DNA from 3 places in the Paenibacillus sp. FSL W7-1279 genome. Region 3 is predicted to be linked to each of the others. Evidence: predicted binding sites of a transcription regulator. Region 3 holds the regulator's gene; each other region holds the start of a gene.
The links. Region 3 encodes Rex, which represses fermentation and respiration genes when NADH is low (regulators of the CRP and FNR family bind a similar motif). Its sites were predicted from a motif close to TTGTGAAATATTTCACAA; they were not measured.
Positions count from the first base shown of each region.

Region 1: the regulator Rex is predicted to act here: its motif matches at 3,523-3,540, upstream of MKY82_RS32145 (cytochrome ubiquinol oxidase subunit I).
Region 2: the regulator Rex is predicted to act here: its motif matches at 2,169-2,186, upstream of adhE (bifunctional acetaldehyde-CoA/alcohol dehydrogenase).

Region 1 covers NZ_CP150215.1:7,095,574-7,101,883, reverse strand. The annotation lists gene MKY82_RS32160 (TetR/AcrR family transcriptional regulator) at 1-428, shown strand, start outside; gene MKY82_RS32155 (NAD(P)H-dependent oxidoreductase) at 489-1,067, shown strand; purine riboswitch at 1,174-1,275, shown strand; gene ade (adenine deaminase) at 1,532-3,334, shown strand; gene MKY82_RS32145 (cytochrome ubiquinol oxidase subunit I) at 3,622-5,025, shown strand; gene cydB (cytochrome d ubiquinol oxidase subunit II) at 5,012-6,028, shown strand; gene cydD (thiol reductant ABC exporter subunit CydD) at 6,028-6,310, shown strand, end outside.
Region 2 covers NZ_CP150215.1:2,527,930-2,534,239, forward strand. The annotation lists gene MKY82_RS11025 (formate/nitrite transporter family protein) at 1-776, shown strand, start outside; gene MKY82_RS11030 (asparagine synthase) at 1,015-1,173, opposite strand; gene MKY82_RS11035 (Crp/Fnr family transcriptional regulator) at 1,258-1,983, opposite strand; gene adhE (bifunctional acetaldehyde-CoA/alcohol dehydrogenase) at 2,255-4,864, shown strand; gene pflB (formate C-acetyltransferase) at 5,184-6,310, shown strand, end outside.
Region 3 covers NZ_CP150215.1:2,694,086-2,700,395, forward strand. The annotation lists gene MKY82_RS11920 (hypothetical protein) at 1-264, shown strand, start outside; gene dinG (ATP-dependent DNA helicase DinG) at 435-3,311, shown strand; gene MKY82_RS11930 (redox-sensing transcriptional repressor Rex) at 3,374-4,039, shown strand; gene MKY82_RS11935 (amidohydrolase) at 4,014-5,315, shown strand; gene MKY82_RS11940 (DUF5590 domain-containing protein) at 5,347-5,865, shown strand; gene MKY82_RS11945 (hypothetical protein) at 6,130-6,310, shown strand, end outside.

The sequences.
Region 1 (6,310 bases), 3.1 Mb from region 3:
CCGTGGCAGCGGAGGCGTTCGAGGAATACTGCAGCAGCTATACGCGTCTGGTGGATGATTATGCGTCCCGCCCCGGCTTGTTTACAGAGCGGCTGTCGGCGCTCGTCACCCGGGTGCTGGCTTCGTATGACGAGGATAAATACGGCTTGCTGCTCTTGTCCCAGCATCACGAGCTGTTTACGGAGGTGCTCAAGAGCAGAGGACGCCAGCCGCTGGACGCCTTGCATGATCTGCTTGAGCAAGCGGTCTTGCAGCGGGATATTCCGCCGCAGAATACGCGGTTAACCGCCGTGCTAATCATCGGTGCATTCAACCAGCTGGCGATCGCAACGATGCAAGGGGAGCTGGAGGAACCTTTGTCGCCGCTGGCATCTGAAGTGACGGCGCATTTATTGGCATTAACAGGTTTGGGAAAAGGTCCGGCGTGACCTTTTCTTTTTACCATTAGGTTAGTGTTTGTTAACCAAATTACGAGGGGGAAGAAACATATGAAAAAGGTTTTAATTATTCAAGGCAATCCCATTGCGAACAGCTATGGCAGCCTGCTGGCCGAGGTCTATGCGAGGGGGGCGGCCGAGTCCGGGGCGGAGGTGCGGGAGCTGGTGCTTGCGGAGCTGGAGTTTGACCTGAATCTCTCCGGCGGCTATAAGGGTAAACAACCGCTGGAGCCGGATCTGCAAAAAGCGCAGGAACTGATCTCTTGGGCGGATCACCTGGTATTTGTGTACCCGAATTGGTGGGGCGGCATGCCGGCGCTGCTCAAAGGGTTCATCGACCGGGTGTTTCTGCCGGGCTTTGCCTTTAAATACCGCAAGAACTCGCCCTTGCCGGAGCAGCTGCTCAAAGGGAAGACGGCCCGTCTGATCGTCACGATGGATTCGCCGTACGTCTACTACCGTTTCTATCTCGGCCAGCCGGGGCATCAAATGATGAAACATTCCATTCTGAAGTTTTGCGGCGTAGGCAGTGTGCGTGCCACGAACATTACGCAGCTTCGCAAAATGCCTGAAGTGGCAAGAAAGCAATGGCTTGAGCGTGTACACAGAATGGGACGGAAATTGGCCTAAAGCTGGCAGAGTGTGTGATGTACAGTTCCTTCCAATGGCTTGACTTCTCGGGCAGGAGGATTATAATTCATACAACAAATGAAACGAAAAGAATGGAAGGGTACGTTTTTTCAAAATCAAATCTTGATGTATATGCCGGGGAATAGGGCCCAGGCGTTTCTACCAGGTTACCGTAAATGACTTGACTACATGAAGGTTGAGAATCCCACCACCCAGCTAAAGCTCCGCAATTATGGAAGCCGGGCTGGAAAATCATCTTGATTGGAATCCGGCAGGTTTTAACGGATGAGGTGATGTGCAGACTAGATAGCATACCATTGCTGATGCACGGGACTTCTCTTCCTCTATGGATATAAGTACAGGCACCCCGGGCAGATACGCTGCCCGGGGTGTTTGGCGTGTTATACAGCGGATCGATTTTGTATTCTTACCGTTCATTAAAAAAAGGGGAGCGTGCAATCATCATGAGTTCAATCCAGAGACAGAAACGATACGAGGTCAGCCGGCAGCTGGGGAAGGTTGCCTTAGGACAGGAGCCAGCCGATCTGGTCATCAAGAGCGGCACGCTGGTAAATGTGTTTACAGGCGAGCTTCAGGAGCGAGTGGACGTGGCCATGGCCTCCGGGCGCATTGCTTATATCGGCAACGCGGATCACACGATCGGGGAGGGGACTCGGGTCATCGAAGCGAATGGCCGCTATATCTCGCCGGGCCTGCTCGACGGCCATATGCATGTGGAGAGCACGATGCTCACCGTGACCGAGTTTGCCAAGGCGGCTATCGTTAGCGGAACGACAGGGGTATATATGGATCCCCATGAGATTGCCAACGTATTCGGCATGGAGGGCGTGCGCTGGATGCACGAGGAAGGGCAGCAGCTGCCGATGAAGGTGTTCACCACCATACCTTCGTGTGTGCCGTCAACCTTCGATCTGGAGGATGCCGGGGCGCAGCTGGGCGTAGCCGACATTGAGGAAGGGCTGACATGGCCCGGTGTTGCCGGGCTTGGCGAAGTGATGAATTTCCCGGGCGTCGTGTATGGCGATCCGACCATGAGCGGGGAGATCGAAGCCACGCTGCGTGCAGGCAAGACGGTGACCGGGCATTTTCCGGCAGAGGACGACCGGATGCTGCAGGCATATATGGCAACCGGCGTAAGCTCCGACCATGAGACGGTAACCCGGGAGCAGGCTTTGGAGAAGGTTCGCCTCGGCATGCACCTGATGATCCGCGAGGGTTCGGCTTGGCAGGATGTGAAGGAAGTTGTTAAGGTCATAACGGAAGATAAGGTGCGCACAGACAATATTTCTCTGGTTACGGATGATGTGTATCCGCAGACGCTGTTGAGACTCGGACATATGAACCATGTGGTCCGCCGCGCTATGGAAGAGGGCGTGGACCCGGTTACGGCGATCCAGCTGGGAACGATCAACGTGGCTCGTTATTTCGGGATGGACATGGAGCTTGGCAGCATTTCACCTGGCAAAACGGCGGATATATTGCTGATTGATGATCTGTTGAGCATGGTCCCTTCCGTTGTGATCACGGATGGCGAAGTGGTTGCAGAGAACGGCCGACTCGTGAAGGCGTTCCCTGTATATCAATACCCGGAAAAAGCTTTTAACTCGGTCAAACTGCAGCGTTCGCTTACTGCGGATGACTTTCTGCTGCGCAGCAAATTCGATGCAGCGCGCACGGAAGTGAACGTGGTGCGCGTCATCGAGAACAGCGCCCGTACCGCTAAAATGACAGCGGTGCTCTCCGTGGAGCAAGGGGTGATCCAGCCAGACCTGGATCAGGACGTGGTTCAGCTGGCATGCATTGAACGCCACGGCACGACGGGGCAAATCTCGCTCGGTTTTGCGAGCGGCTTCGGACTGAAATCCGGCGCAGTTGCGTCCACAGTAGCGCATGACAGCCACAATCTGCTGGTGATGGGCACGAATGCCGAAGATATGGCACTCGCGGCGAATGAGCTGGCCGCGTGCGGTGGCGGCATGATCGTAGTACGGGACGGCAAGGTGCTGGCGAAGGTGGCGATGCCGATTGCCGGTTTGCTGGCGGACCGTCCGGTTGAGATCGTAGCGGAGGAGGTCGCTGCCTTGGAGGAAGCTTGGAAGGAGCTCGGATGCTACATTCATGCCCCGTTCATGACCTTCTCGCTCATTGCGCTGCCGGTGATTCCGGAAATCCGCATAACCAACCGCGCGATCGCGGACGTAACGGAATTCAAGCTCATCGAGACCGAGATTGGCGCGGTTCAATAAGGGCGCAGATACACCGAAGCAGGCTGGCCTTCATGTCAGCCTGCTTTTTATATTGTAAATACAGGCTTTTAAATCGCGAGCAGAGGCAGCGAGTCCTTTCCATTTTCCTCGATGTGCACAAAATCGCAATTCACTTAGTGATTTTCGTCACAAATTTATAACTTTTTGCTCCAGTTTCAGTCCTGATATTGTGATGTTTATCACAATCCTTTAGGGCGTGGTCTGCGACAATACAAAAAGAATCAAATTTGAAGTGATCACGTGAGCTAAAGGAAGGGGTATCTGATATGGATCCGGTTATGCTGGCGCGAATTCAATTCGCATCGACAACCATTTTTCACTTTATTTTCGTACCGTTGTCCATCGGGTTGGCGTTTCTGATTGCCATCATGGAGACGATGTATGTTGTTAAAGGCCAGGAAGTCTACAAGAAAATGGCGAAGTTCTGGGGAAAGCTGTTCCTGATTAACTTTGCGGTCGGGGTTGTGACAGGGATTCTGCAGGAATTCCAGTTCGGCATGAACTGGTCGGATTACTCAAGGTTTGTCGGGGACGTATTTGGCGCACCGCTTGCCATTGAAGCATTGCTGGCGTTTTTCCTAGAGTCGACGTTTATTGGACTGTGGATATTCGGTTGGGACCGTTTATCAAAGAAGGTCCATCTGCTTAGTATCTGGCTGGTGTCCTTCGGCACCCTGATGTCCGCATTCTGGATTCTGGCAGCGAATTCGTTCATGCAGCGTCCCGTCGGATTCGAGATGAATAATGGGCGGGCGGAGATGAATGATTTCTTCGCACTGATTACGAACGGTCAGCTGTTGGTGGAGTTCCCGCACACGATCTTCGGGGCACTGGCAACCGGGGCGTTCCTCGTTGCAGGTGTGAGTGCCTACAAGCTGATGAAGAAGCAAGATTTGGATTTCTTTAAGAAATCATTTCACATCGCCATCGTGATTGGCCTCATCACCTCCATTCTGGTTGCGGTATTCGGTCACCAGCAGGCGCAGTATTTGGTGGATACGCAGCCGATGAAGATGGCCGCTGCGGAGAGCCTGTGGGAAACGAGCGATGATCCTGCGCCTTGGACGGTCATTGCGGCCATCGATCCGGATAAGCAGGAGAACACGATGGAGTTTAAAATCCCGTATTTGCTCAGCTTTTTGTCCTACAGCAAGTTTTCCGGTGAAGTCATCGGGATGAAGGAGCTGCAGGCGCAGTACGAACAGCAATATGGTCCTGGAGACTATATTCCGCCGGTTCGTACCACCTTCTGGAGCTTCCGGATTATGGTGGCCGCTGGCAGCGTCATGATTCTGCTGGGATTGTACGGAGCGTGGCTGATGCTGCGCAAAAAGGTCGAGAAGGCCGGCAAATGGTTCCTCAGACTGATGCTGCTCGGCATTTCGCTGCCGTTCATCGCCAATACGTCGGGATGGATCATGACGGAGATCGGACGCCAGCCTTGGACGGTATTCGGACTGATCACTACGGAGAACAGTGTTTCACCGAACGTCAGCGCAGGCTCGATCCTGTTCTCGCTGATCATGTTTACTGCCATTTATGCGGTGCTGGCAGCCGTTATGGCGTATCTATTTATCAAAGTCATTAAGAAAGGACCGTATGCGGCGGAGGAAGAGGACCACCACGCAAGCGATCCGTTTAATAAGGAGGGCTACAATGCTGTCTCTTAACGAACTGTGGTTTGTGCTCGTTGCCGTCTTGTTTATAGGGTTCTTCTTCTTGGAGGGCTTCGACTTCGGGGTCGGGATGTCCACGCAGCTGCTGGCCAAAAATGATACCCAGCGCCGGGTGCTGATCAACTCGATCGGCCCGTTCTGGGACGCCAACGAGGTCTGGCTGTTGACGGCGGGCGGCGCCATGTTCGCCGCCTTCCCGAATTGGTATGCGACGCTGTTCAGCGGCTTCTACATTCCGCTTGTCTTTCTTCTGCTGGCCTTGATCGGACGCGGGGTGGCCTTTGAATTCCGCGGCAAGGTGGGCGATGTTCGCTGGAAACGGGTGTGGGACGGTGCGATTTTCATCGGCAGCGTGCTTCCGCCATTCCTGCTCGGCGTTGTTTTTGCCTGCCTCATTCAGGGGCTCCCCATTAACGAGGAGATGCAGCTGCATGCCGGATTGTTTGATGTTGTGAATGGCTATACTGTGGTTGGCGGACTGACGATGGTGATGCTCTGCCTGCTGCATGGCTTGATGTTCACAACACTGCGCACGATGGGGGATCTTCAGGAACGGGCGCGCCGTATGGCCCGGAGACTCCTGCTTCCCGTAGCGGCCCTGTTCGTTGCATTCGGAGTGATGACGTATTTCATGACCGATATCTTCGAGAAGCGTGGCGTGGCGTTAACCGTGCTGCTGGTGCTGGCTTTGCTCGCATTCCTGCTGGGCGGATATTTCATGAACATCAAACGGGACGGCTGGGCCTTCGGGATGACCGGGGCGGTTATCGCACTCTTGGTAACGTCCGTGTTCGTGGGCTTGTTCCCGCGCGTGATGGTCAGTTCCATCCATTCCGCATTTGACCTGACTATTTATAATGCGGCCTCCGGACCGTATTCCCTCAAGATTATGACGATTGTGGCGGTCACGCTGCTGCCTTTCGTATTGGGCTATCAAATTTGGAGTTACTTCGTTTTCCACAAACGGGTACATGAGAAGGAGCATTTGGAGTATTGATGGGAAAAGATCTGCTGGGATACAAAGGCGCCAAGACGGTATTCTTCCTTGTCGCCGTATGTACCCTGGCACAGAGCATGGCCATCCTCCTGCAAGCCAAGTGGCTGGCGGAAGCCGTATCCGCCCTGTTTGCGGGATCAACGCTGCAGGAGCAGGGGGAGACCATTGCCTTGTTCCTGCTTGCATTTCTGGCACGCCACGGCATCTCGGCTGTGCAGCAAGGATTCGCACAGCGCTTTGCCGAGGAGACGGGCACGAGCCTGAGGAAGCAGCTGCTGGATG
Region 2 (6,310 bases), 170 kb from region 3:
CCGTTGTTAATGCCGCCGTCGGGAAAAAGGAGCAGATGAATCATAATCTGCTGCGCTATATGGTATCGGCTATGCTGGCCGGCGCGTATGTCGGCATTGGAATTGTATTGATCTTTAAGTTGGGGGCGCCGCTCGCGGCTGCCGGTTCGCCCTTCCAATCCCTCGTCATGGGAGCGGCATTCGGGATCGCGCTCACGTTGGTGGTGTTCGCAGGATCAGAGCTGTTTACCGGGAATCATATGTTTTTTACGATAAGCACATTATCCGGTCGAACGACAATGGGGGATACGCTGAAGAACTGGGTGCTCGTGTTTATCGGCAATCTGGCCGGAGCGATTCTGCTCAGCTATCTGGTGTATGCTTCCGGCCTGTTCAAAGGCCTGCCGCCGGACCATCTCATCTTCACGGCTGCCGCCAAGAAAATGAATGATCCGTTTATGGAGCTGTTCTTCCGAGGCATCTTGTGTAACTGGCTTGTCTGTCTGGCCTTGTGGATGGGGATTCGGGCCAAAGGAGAAACGACCAAGCTGATCTTAATATGGTGGTGTCTGTTTGCCTTCATTGCGACAGGGTACGAGCATAGCGTAGCCAATATGACACTTCTGACGCTCGCGACGATTTTGCCGGGGCATCCCGAGACCATTTCCATCGGCGGATGGATCAGCAACATGGTGCCGGTCACGCTGGGGAACATTCTTGGCGGCGGATTGTTTGTGGGGATGGCGTATTGGTTTATCTCGTCGGGAAAAGGGAGCAAGCAAAAGAAGGTTGCATAGTAGGCATCATAGAAAAGGGGCTGCTCATAAAGTGGGTTTACTCACTTGATATACAGCCGAAAAGAAGCGGTCGACCAAACGGTTGACCGCTTCTTTCATTTGTCTAATTAAAGTGAGGGATCTGCACGGAACGTCTCCTAACAAAAAAAGAGGGATCCCGTCGGGCACATACATAAAAAGCCGTCCCTTCAGTTCAATGACTGAACAGGACAGCTATATGAATCTTGTCTTCCAATCCTTACCGATGTTCCACCAGGTCAATCGCACCAAGCACAATATGAGCCAGTCCGAAGCCGAGAATACCGGTTGCGGCAAGTTTATACTTGCTGCCAAGCAGAGCGGCACCCGAAGCAGAAACCACAGTTCCAAGAACAGCAGGAATCAAACCTTCACGCATGCTGAGCACTCCCTTTATTTTGGTTTGGAAAGACAAGGTTATTGTAAGCAGATGACTGTATATTATGCACTGAAGGGAGGCCGATTAAATCCGGCAGATTTCGTTCGGACACAACTCGCAATGGCAGATTTCCTGCAGCATCGGAAGATCTTTAATGACAATCATCCCGCCGGCATATTCGATAGCATCTTTTTTGCGCAGGTCACTCAGCATCCGGTTCACGCTTTCGCGGGTTGCGCCAATCATGTTCGATAGATCGGTGTGGGTAATCTTCTTGTTGATGAGAATAGTATCATCCGCTTGATGCTGCCCGTAGGTGTTGCTCAGCCGGATGAGTGTCGATGTTAAAGCGCCGGGCTTGCCGTACATCATGAGATCCCGAAATTTGGTCTGGGTGATGCGGTGGTGAATGCCCATCCACTTCATAAAATCAATGGCGAAGTCGCAGTGCTGACAGATCAGCAGCTCCAGATCCTTGTGCTCGATGACACCGACAACACTATCCTCAAGCACCTCTGCCGAGAAACTGTGATTGTTGCTGAAGAATGGATCGGCTTGCCCGACCATGTCTCCCGGATGGTACATATATAGAATCAGTTCTTTGCCTTCATCGGTCGATTTGGTTAATTTGATTCTTCCTTGTTTAACGTAGTACAGCTTGTCGGCGAAATCGCCTTCCCAGAACAAATGGGATCCTTCAGGGAGTACCCTTTCCTTCATGCTGACCAGCAGACGGTTGCGGTTTTGCTCCGAGAAGCACTGCGTGTTCCCTAAGTTTTCGATTTCCATTACATGGTCTACAGTATTCATGTTGGTATCCCCTAACATCCTAAAATTTGATCTGTTTAATCTTTAAATACATTATAACGTGAAAACATTCACTTTTGGGGGAGAATAAGAGGGAAATCGTGGCGAATTTTCAAACTTTGTGATCTCTTTCACTTGAAAGGAGGGGGAGACAGGTGTAAATCACACAGAAAAGATAAATACTTATATTGTGAAATAATTCACATGAAATTAAAAACAGCTGTGTTACGATCAAAGCGTAGAAAGAAACATGAATCATGGGAGGATGAGAGATATGGCTGTGAGCAAAGGAACGGTGGAAGTAAAAGGACAAACAGCGTCGGAGTACATTCAGGGGCTGATTGACAAGGCGAATCGGGCCAAAGAAAAGTTTATGGAATTGAATCAGGAGCAAGTCGACGGGATTGTACAGGCCATGGCCATGGCAGGTCTTGAGAAGCACATGCAGCTGGCGAAAATGGCGGTTGAGGAAACCGGACGCGGCGTGTACGAAGACAAGATCATCAAAAACCTGTTTGCCACGGAGTATATCCACAACAGCATTAAATACGACAAAACCGTGGGTATCATTGAAGACAACGCCTATGACAGCTTTCAAAAAATAGCAGAACCGATCGGGATTATCATGGGGATAACACCGGTAACCAATCCGACCTCCACGACGATATTCAAGGCACTGATCTCCATTAAAACAAGAAACCCGATCATCTTCGGATTCCATCCATCCGCGCAGGCCTGCAGCCGGGAAGCCGCACGGATACTGCGGGATGCTGCTGTGAAGCAAGGTGCTCCTGCCGATTGCATCCAGTGGATCGAAGCTCCTTCCATGGATAAAACCAATGCGCTGATGATTCATCCTGACATTGCCTGCATTCTGGCTACAGGAGGGTCGGCGATGGTCAAAGCGGCATACAGCTGCGGCAAGCCTGCCCTGGGCGTTGGACCAGGAAACGTGCCTTGCTTTATTGAGAAGAGCGCGGATTTGGATCAGGCAGTGAACGATTTGATTTTGTCCAAAACCTTTGATAACGGCATGATCTGCGCTTCCGAGCAGGCTGTCATTATCGAGGAGCCTATATATCATACAGTGAAGAAAAAAATGATTGCCAGCGGCTGTTATTTTGTCAACAAGGAAGAGCTGGCGAAACTGACTGCGCATGCGATGGTATCGGATAAATGTGCGGTAAATCCTACTATCGTCGGACAGCCGGCAGCTAAGATAGCCGAGGCTTGCGGATTCGAGGTACCGGAAAGCACCAAGATCCTGGTCGCCGAGCTGGAGGGAGTCGGACCTGCCTACCCGTTGTCTGCCGAGAAGCTTAGCCCGGTGCTGGCCTGCTATAAAGTGAAAGATGCGGAAGAGGGCATCACGCGCGCTGAAGAGATGGTTGCTTTTGGCGGCATGGGCCACTCGTCGGTAATCCATTCGCACAATGAGGACATCATCATGAAATTCTCGGATCGGATGAAAACCTGCCGTATCCTGGTGAATCAGCCATCTTCGCAAGGCGGTATCGGCGATATCTACAACACGAATCTGCCATCGCTGACGCTGGGCTGCGGTTCGTATGGACGTAATTCCACTTCGTCGAACGTGACGGCTGTCAATTTAATCAACGTGAAAAGGGTGAACCGCAGAACCGTGAATATGCAGTGGTTTAAAGTGCCGGACAAAATTTACTTTGAAAAAGGTTCGACGCAGTATCTTGCGAAAATGCCGGAAATCACCCGTGTCGCTATCGTTACCGACCCCATGATGGTGAAGCTGGGTTATGTGGAGCGGGTAGAGCACTATCTGCGTCAGCGCAGAGTGCCGGTAGCCATCGAAGTCTTCTCGGAGGTTGAGCCGGATCCTTCGACAACGACCGTAGAACGCGGAACGGAAATGCTTGCAAGATTCCAGCCGGACTGCATCATCGCCCTCGGCGGCGGATCGCCAATGGATGCAGCGAAAGCCATGTGGCTGTTCTATGAATATCCGGATACGGATTTTAACAATCTGAAGCAAAAATTCATGGATATCCGCAAGCGGGTCTTTAAATATCCGAAGCTTGGACGGAAAGCGAAGTTCGTTGCCATTCCAACAACGTCGGGAACGGGCTCGGAAGTAACTTCGTTTGCCGTCATCACGGACAAAGGGCTGGGGAATACCAAGTACCCGCTGGCTGATTATGAGCTGACACCGGATGTGGCGATTATCGATCCGGAATTCGTTTACACGCTGCCTAAAACGGCGGTAGCCGATACCGGCATGGACGTTCTGACACATGCAATTGAAGCCTACGTATCGGTGATGGCCAGCGATTATACGGATGGGCTTGCCATCAAGGCCATACAGCTGGTGTTCCAGTATCTTGAGCAGTCGGCGCTTACCGGCGACAAACTTGCCCGCGAAAAAATGCATAATGCTTCGACGCTTGCCGGCATGGCTTTTGCGAATGCGTTCCTTGGCATCAACCACAGTCTTGCGCATAAGTGGGGCGGACAGTATCATACGGCACACGGACGCACCAATGCGATCCTGATGCCTCACGTCATCCGTTACAACGCGAAGAAGCCAACGAAATTCGCTGCATGGCCTAAATACACCCACTTTGTGGCTGATGAGAGATATGTTGAAATCGCGCGGATTCTCGGACTGCCGGCAAGAACGACGGAAGAGGGAGTGAACAGTCTGATTGGCGCAATCCGGGAGCTGAACAGCAAGCTCGGGATCGAGGAATCGTTCCAGCAGCTTGGCATCGACCCTAAAGATTTCGAGAAAAATGTTGAGCATTTGGCGGACCGGGCTTTTGAAGACCAGTGTACAACGAGCAATCCGAAGCTGCCGCTGGTGACGGAGCTCGCAGAAGTTTACCGCAACGCATTTTACGGCCGGTTCTAGACAGGATAGACTCAAAACGCTGATCGTGAAGATCCATGAAGATTTTGAGGTAAGGCATGCAAAACTAGACTCAGAGTGATAAAAGTCACGGGAAAAGATAAGTTTGTGATTATTATCACAGATGCAGGAGATCAACAGGACTACAATAAAGATGTAGAAGGAAGCTGAATCTCAGATCTTTGATATAGAAGCTTGAAGGCACAAGGCGGGGGTAGTGGCACCATTGATCGTGAAAATAATCACATTAAAGATCTGAGATAGATCAAGGTGTGGCCCCGCCTGTCCTTGCAAGCCCCAGCAAATCTAGGAGGGATTCAATATGTCGGTGATTGAAAAAGAAGCAGGCTGGAAAGGTTTTAAATCAGGTAAATGGACCAAGCGGATTGACGTTAATGATTTTATTGCAGAGAACATTACTCCCTATTATGGCTCTGATGAATTTTTGGCGGGACCCACGGATAACACCAAAGCGCTGTGGGATATCGTATCGGATTTAACCAAGAAGGAAAGGGAGAATGGCGGGGTTCTGGATGTGGATGTCCATACACCATCAACCATCACCTCCCATCAACCCGGCTATTTGGATAAGGATAAGGAACAGATTGTCGGCGTTCAGACCGACGAGCCGTTCAAACGCTCCATCCAACCTTTCGGCGGAATCCGGATGATGATTGATGCGTGCAACGCATACGGCTTTGAAATGCCGCAGGCGGTTGTGGACATCTTTAACGGCATACGCAAAACGCATAACCAAGGTGTGTTTGATGCCTATACTCCTGAGATGAGAGCAGCGCGCAAGGCCGGGATTATTACGGGTCTTCCCGATGCGTACGGCCGTGGACGTATCATCGGTGACTATCGCAGAGTATCGTTATACGGCGTGGATGCGCTGATCCAGGACAAATTGAGAGAACTCGCCGAGCTTGAAGTGGATGCGATGGATGAGCCGGTCATCCGATTGCGGGAAGAATTGTCTGAACAAATGCGGGCGCTCAAGGAACTGAAGGAAATGGCGGCTATGCATGGTTATGACATTTCCAAACCTGCGAATACGGCGAAGGAAGCATTCCAGTGGCTGTATTTCGGTTACTTGGCCGCTATCAAGGAGCAGAATGGCGCTGCGATGTCGCTTGGCCGGGTATCCTCTTTCCTTGATATTTATATTCAACGGGATCTGGCTGAAGGCAAGCTGACGGAAGAAACAGCCCAGGAACTGGTCGACCATTTCGTAATGAAACTTCGGATCGTGAAATTCCTGCGTACACCGGATTATAACGAGCTGTTCAGCGGGGATCCGACGTGGGTGACGGAATCCATTGGGGGCATGTCGGTAAACGGTGAGACGAGAGTGACCAAGAACAGCTTCCGTTTCCTGCACACCCTGTACAATTTGGGACCTGCTCCGGAACCGAACTTAACGGTGCTATGGTCGGAGAAGCTGCCGGA
Region 3 (6,310 bases):
CTTTATTTGGGGCAAACCATACCGGCATCCGATGTATTGGTGTCCATCCTACCCCTGGCAGACAACAAAAAGATGCGGGCGATGATTTACAATGCGCTTGGATGCATCGAGGTGTTGAATGGACAGCAAGGGAAGGCCGAGGAGCATTTCGCACTGGCGATTCACAGCGACCCGACGCTTCCTGACCCCATTATCAATTTGGAGGTCTGCAAGCAGAAGCGAGGGGAACTCCAGTACGGCAGCCAATTGATCTCTTTGCTGTAAAAATCAAGCCAAAACAAGAAGCGATGTCAGAGCTCATCCTTGAGACTTTGGTATCGCTTTTTGCCGTATGGAGCTTACGGAGGAGAGCGGGGATTTTTTACCCGGAATGTTCAAAACCCGCAACTTCTGGTATGCTGTTAATTAGTCTGGAGGAAAGGGATTTTATCGAAATGAAATTTGCCGTATTGGATTTTGAAACCACGGGCAACCAGTCAGCAGATGAGATCATTCAGGTTGGACTGGCCATCATCGAAGAGGATCGAAGCATCTCCCGCGTATACGGCACCTATGTCAATCCCGGGATTCCGATCCCTCCTTTTATTACCGGTTTGACCGGCATTTCCGACAGTGATGTAGCGGATGCTCCGTCATTGGAAGAAATGATGATGGAACTCGTGCCCATGCTCGACGATGTTGTATTGGTTGGGCACAATGTCGCTTTTGATTTTAACTTTTTGCAAAATGCACTCGATCGCTGCGGCTATTTACCGTTCAGCGGCCGAATTCTAGATACGATGCACTTCTTAAAAATATGTTTTCCCTCGCTTCCTTCTTATCAGCTTGGGATGGTGTCCTCTCATTTCGGCCTGGAGCATGACCGTCCGCATCAGGCGGACAGCGATGCACTTGCCACAGCCTATGCGCTGCTGAAATGCCTGGAGGAGATCGATGAGCTTCCTCTGCTTACCGTGCAGCGGTTAAGCGACCTGTTTGCCGACGAGGACAGCGACTTGGCCTGGTTCTTTGACGGCATCCGTGCCGACAGGGAGCTCCAGGCAGTACAAGCCGGAGACACCCATACGTACTATCGTCAATTCGCCCTAGCTGTTGACGATTGGAACGATATAACGCCTGCCAGGGATGAGACGGAGCCTAATCCCTTGGCTGATGTAAGCTTTGAGCAATACATGAATGATGTCCGTGAACGTCTAAAGGAAACGCTGCCTCATTACGAGAGCAGGGATGCCCAGGACATGATGTTCCAGGAAGTGATGCAGGCACTCGATAACAATAAACATTTATTGATCGAAGCCGGCACGGGAACAGGCAAATCTCTCGGGTATTTGCTGCCGTCGATTTATCAAAGCGTGAAGCAGGAACAGAAGGTTATGGTGAGCACGCATACGATCAACCTTCAAGAACAGCTGCGTGACCGGGATATTCCCCTGCTCACCCAGGTTGTTCCTTTTCCTTTTAAAGCGGCTATTTTCAAGGGAAGAGGCCATTATTTGTGTTTGAGAAAATTTGAACATAAAATAAATAGAAGAGATTTTCATTCCCCGAAGGAAGATGTGATCACCGCAGCGCAAATGCTGGTTTGGTTGACCCAGACGGAGAACGGGGATGATGAGGAGCTGAACCTTGGCGGCCGTGGAGGGGATTTCTGGGAAACCATCTCCAGCGATTCGGATTCCTGCCTGGGCCGTGCCTGCCCATGGTTCCGCAAATGCTATTATCACAGGGCCAAACATGAGGCGGGCATCGCGGATGTTGTCATTACGAACCATTCGAAGCTGTTCACCGACGTGAAAGCGAATCACCAGCTGCTTCCGAGTTATGAGCGTCTCGTCATCGATGAAGCGCATCATCTGGAGGACGTCGCGGGCAAGCACCTTGGCTTGCAGATGAAATATTTTTCGGTTGTCCATACGTTGACCCGTATGTACAAAGACAGCCGAAGCGGTCAGCTTCCGGCTCTTCGCCAGCTGCTGCAAGCGTCGTCCCATGAGAAGGCTGTCGAGTGGTCTTCCATCATCGACCGGATTTATCCGGATCTGATCACCGTCAAAGAGAATTGGGACCGGCTCAGCGACCAATTGTTCGGACTGCTTCCGGAGCGCGGAGACGCGACTCCGGGGGATGCCGGACAATTCTCGCTTCGCTTATCGCCTCTGAAAAAGCCGAAGGATTGGAATTCGCTGGCCGAGCTGGAGCATCAAATTCATCTGGCGCTCGGCGATGTCGTTCGCAAGGGTGACAAGCTGATTGCCGAAATGAAGGAAGATCTGGACGACTACAGCGCGGACAGTCTGTTAACAGACCTATCGGGTCTATTTAAGGACCTGGCCGCACACCGCGAGGACCTGAGGACCTTCATGTCCCTGAATGATGAGGGCACGGTATACTGGATGGAGGCGAACGGCAACTTCCGCGGCAAATCGCTGCAGCTTTATGCGGTGCCTGTCGACGTCAGCACCCATTTAAAGGAATTGTTTTTTGACAAAAAACAAAGCGTGATCCTGACATCGGCGACCTTGTCGGTGGACAAATCGTTTCAGTTCATGATCGAGAATTTGGGTCTTCAGGAAGCGGCAGATAGCGGCAACCTGAACACGGTCCTGCTGCCGTCCCCGTTTAATTACAGGGAGCAGGCTCTCCTTGTTGTGCCGCGCGATTTTCCGAGCGTGAAGGGCTCGGTCGGGGATGCACTCTTTGTGAATACACTTGTGCAATCATTGGCTGATACGGCCATCGCAACGCATGGTCGCATGCTTGTCCTGTTCACCTCGTACCGCATGCTGCGTCAGGTGCATGAGCCCTTGAAGGAGGCGCTGGGATCCAGCGATATTACGGTACTGGGACAAGGGATGGACGGAACCAGCCGTACCAAGTTAATCCGGAGATTCCAGGATAGCAGCGCTTCGGTTCTGCTGGGCACCAGCTCCTTCTGGGAAGGAGTAGATATACCCGGTGAGGCGCTCACCTGCCTTGCCATCGTCCGGCTGCCGTTCCAGCCGCCGAATCACCCTCTGGTCGAAGCCAAGAGCGAGCTTCTGCAGCAGCAGAAGAAGAACCCGTTCATGAAGCTTTCGGTTCCGCAAGCGGTCATTCGCTTCAAACAGGGATTTGGCCGACTGGTACGGACCGCGCAGGATAAGGGGATTGTCATCGTTTACGATACTCGGGTCATTGAATCCTATTACGGGAAGTATTTCTTATATTCCTTGCCTGGACCGAAGATGGAGCACATGCCGACAGAGGGGATCGTTCCCCGAATTTCGAAATGGCTGCAGGAAGAGGCAGGCATAGGGAACCAAGCTGAATAAAGTGAAACCATGAACGAGCACAAACAAATGTAGTTATTAACCTATTATTAGGGGGAGCATGCATGAAATCGGAAAAAATTTCGGAAGCCGTGGTCCGCAGATTACCTGTATACTTGCGCTATTTGAATGAGCTTCAGAAAAGGGAGGTCTCCACGGTTTCCTCCCAGGAACTGGGGCAGAAACTGGACCTCAATCCTGCTCAAATTCGTAAGGACCTAGCGTATTTCGGTGATTTTGGACGGAAAGGGATCGGATATGACGTATCTTATCTGATCGAGAAAATTCGCCAGATTCTAAAGCTGGACCAGAAGATCAATGTCGCATTGATTGGGGCCGGTAATCTTGGACATGCATTATCGAATTACAATGCATTTCTGAAGGACAATATGAAGATTGTGGCGGTTTTCGATTCGTATTCTCCCAAAGTTGGTATGAAAATTAACAATTTGGTCGTACAGCCGATGGAGGAACTGGAGAAGACGGTTCATGAGTACGGCATTCGTATCGGGATTATCACCGTTCCGGATTTTGAGGCGCAGAATGTAGCGAATCAACTTATCGCGGCAGGCATCGAGGCTATCCTGAATTTTGCGCCGACCATCCTGAAAGCTCCACCCCATATCCGGATTCATACGGCAGATTTTACTACGGATTTGCAGAGTTTGGCCTATTATTTGGATAACGGCAAGGAGGATGCAGCACATGACGACAACGAAGTGGATGGTTAAAAACGGAACGTTCGTGGTACTAGAGGAAGGCAGATCCGTGTTACGCGGATATATGGTCGTGGAGAACGACCGGATCACTTACCTGGGTGAAGAAGAGCCGACTGTCCAAGAGGGAACAGAAATCATCGACGGAACCCATCTGTTTTTCCTGCCTGGATTGGTGAATACGCACGGACATGCGGCCATGTCGCTTCTTCGCGGGTATGGCGACGATCTGGCACTGCAAGTATGGCTTCAGGAAAAAATGTGGCCGATGGAAGCCAAATTCACGGCCGACGATGTATACTGGGGAACCTCACTCTCCGTGCTAGAGATGATCAAAGGCGGAACCACGACATTTGTGGATATGTATGATCATATGGATCAGGTTGCAAAGGTGGTGGAGGACTCAGGCATGCGCGGCGTTCTGACGCGCGGTGTCATCGGATTATGTCCGCCTGAGGTGCAGCAGCAGAAGCTGGAAGAGGCGGTTGCATTCGCGAAAGACTGGCATGGTCAGGCTGACGGTAGAATTACGACGATGATCTCACCGCATGCACCCTATACGTGCCCGCCGGATTTCATCGAAAAATTCGTGCAAGCGTCACATGATTTGAATCTGCCTTTGCATACGCATATGTCCGAAACGGAAACGGAAGTAGCTCAGAACGTAAATGACTACGGACTTCGCCCTGTTGCCCATCTAGAGAAGCTTGGCATGTTCTCCCGTCCAACGCTGCTTGCGCATGCCGTCCATCTGACCGATGAAGAAATCGAAATTCTGGCCAAACATCAAGTTATGGTTTCGCATAATCCAGGCAGCAATTTGAAGCTTGCCAGCGGCATCGCTCGCGTGCCTGCACTGCTGAAAGCCGGGGTCACCGTGTCTTTGGGTACCGATGGACCTGCCAGCAATAATAATCTGGATATGTTTGAAGAGATGCGGCTGGCCGCACTGATCCATAAAGGAGTAAGCGGGGATCCAACCGCGATTCCAGCATCCGAAGCGCTTCGGATGGGTACAGAATATGGAGCCAAGTCAGCCTTCCTTACGGATATTGGTACGCTTGCGGTAGGCATGAAGGCAGATATGATCGCACTGAACACGGATCAGGCGCACTTCCTTCCGAAGACGGATTACATTTCTCATGCTATCTACTCCGCCAGTGCGAAGGATGTAGAGCATGTATGGGTTGACGGCAAGCAGGTAGTGAAGAATGGCGCGAGTCTCACTCTCGATGAGGAACGTATCCGCCGGGAAGCGCAGCGTGCCTTTGAGCGTCTTACAACCCTCTAGGGAATAATCAAGGGGAGCGAGGAAGACGGATTTGAAGAAAAAAACGAAGTGGATATTGCTGAGTGTATCCGGGGTGCTGCTGTTACTGCTTGGTTTACAGCTCTATTATTCATATGTGATGAAAGATGCTTGGAATGAAGAAAGAATGGCAATTGCTGCCGCCAAACAGCATGGCCAATTGGTTACGTCCGGGAAGACCTATAAATCGGTGTGGGGCGAGGACAATAACTATTGGGTGATAAGCGGGAAGGATCAGGACAATCAAGATCGTATGGTATGGGTGAAATTTACGGATGACAACGTACCTGTTGAAGGTGCCGACGCTGTCCAATCCGTTTTGTTGAATACGGGGTTGTCAGAAGACCAGATGCGGGAGCAGATTTATAACGAATTGTCTGGCGCAGAAATTAAGCGGCTGCTGCCTGGAATGTATGAGGGCGAGTATGCCTGGCAGCTGCAGTATGAACACAACGGTCAGCGCGGTTATCGGTTTTATCGTTTTCAAGACGGTAACACCATCGGTAATGACATTATTCTTCCAAATCAATAAATAAGAAGTAGAGAGGGGCCCTTTAATATTCGCGGGTTCCTCTCTTATTTTCTCTATAATTGTAAGCGTATTCAGAAATAATATGGAAAAACTGTTCTAAATATTTTCACAGACATGCATGAAAAAGTATATAAGATGTGATATACTCATACTTGTACAAAATGAGTATATAAACTACATGCATCCCTATATATCGTTGTTATATGTATTGTTGTGTTGCAACATGACAGACAAAATTTCATACTGAAATGAAGGAGGAACTTCATGAAACTACGCATTGTACCTATCGTGCTGACTGTCGTGATCTCAGCATCGGTTCTCTTTGGCGGATGGTTTCTGTATCGGCAGATGGCTTTGCAAAATCCGCTGGCCAATGTTGTGTCACAATATGACGGCGTGAAGGATTCACATATAGATATTAAACAGAATACCGTTACTTTGAATC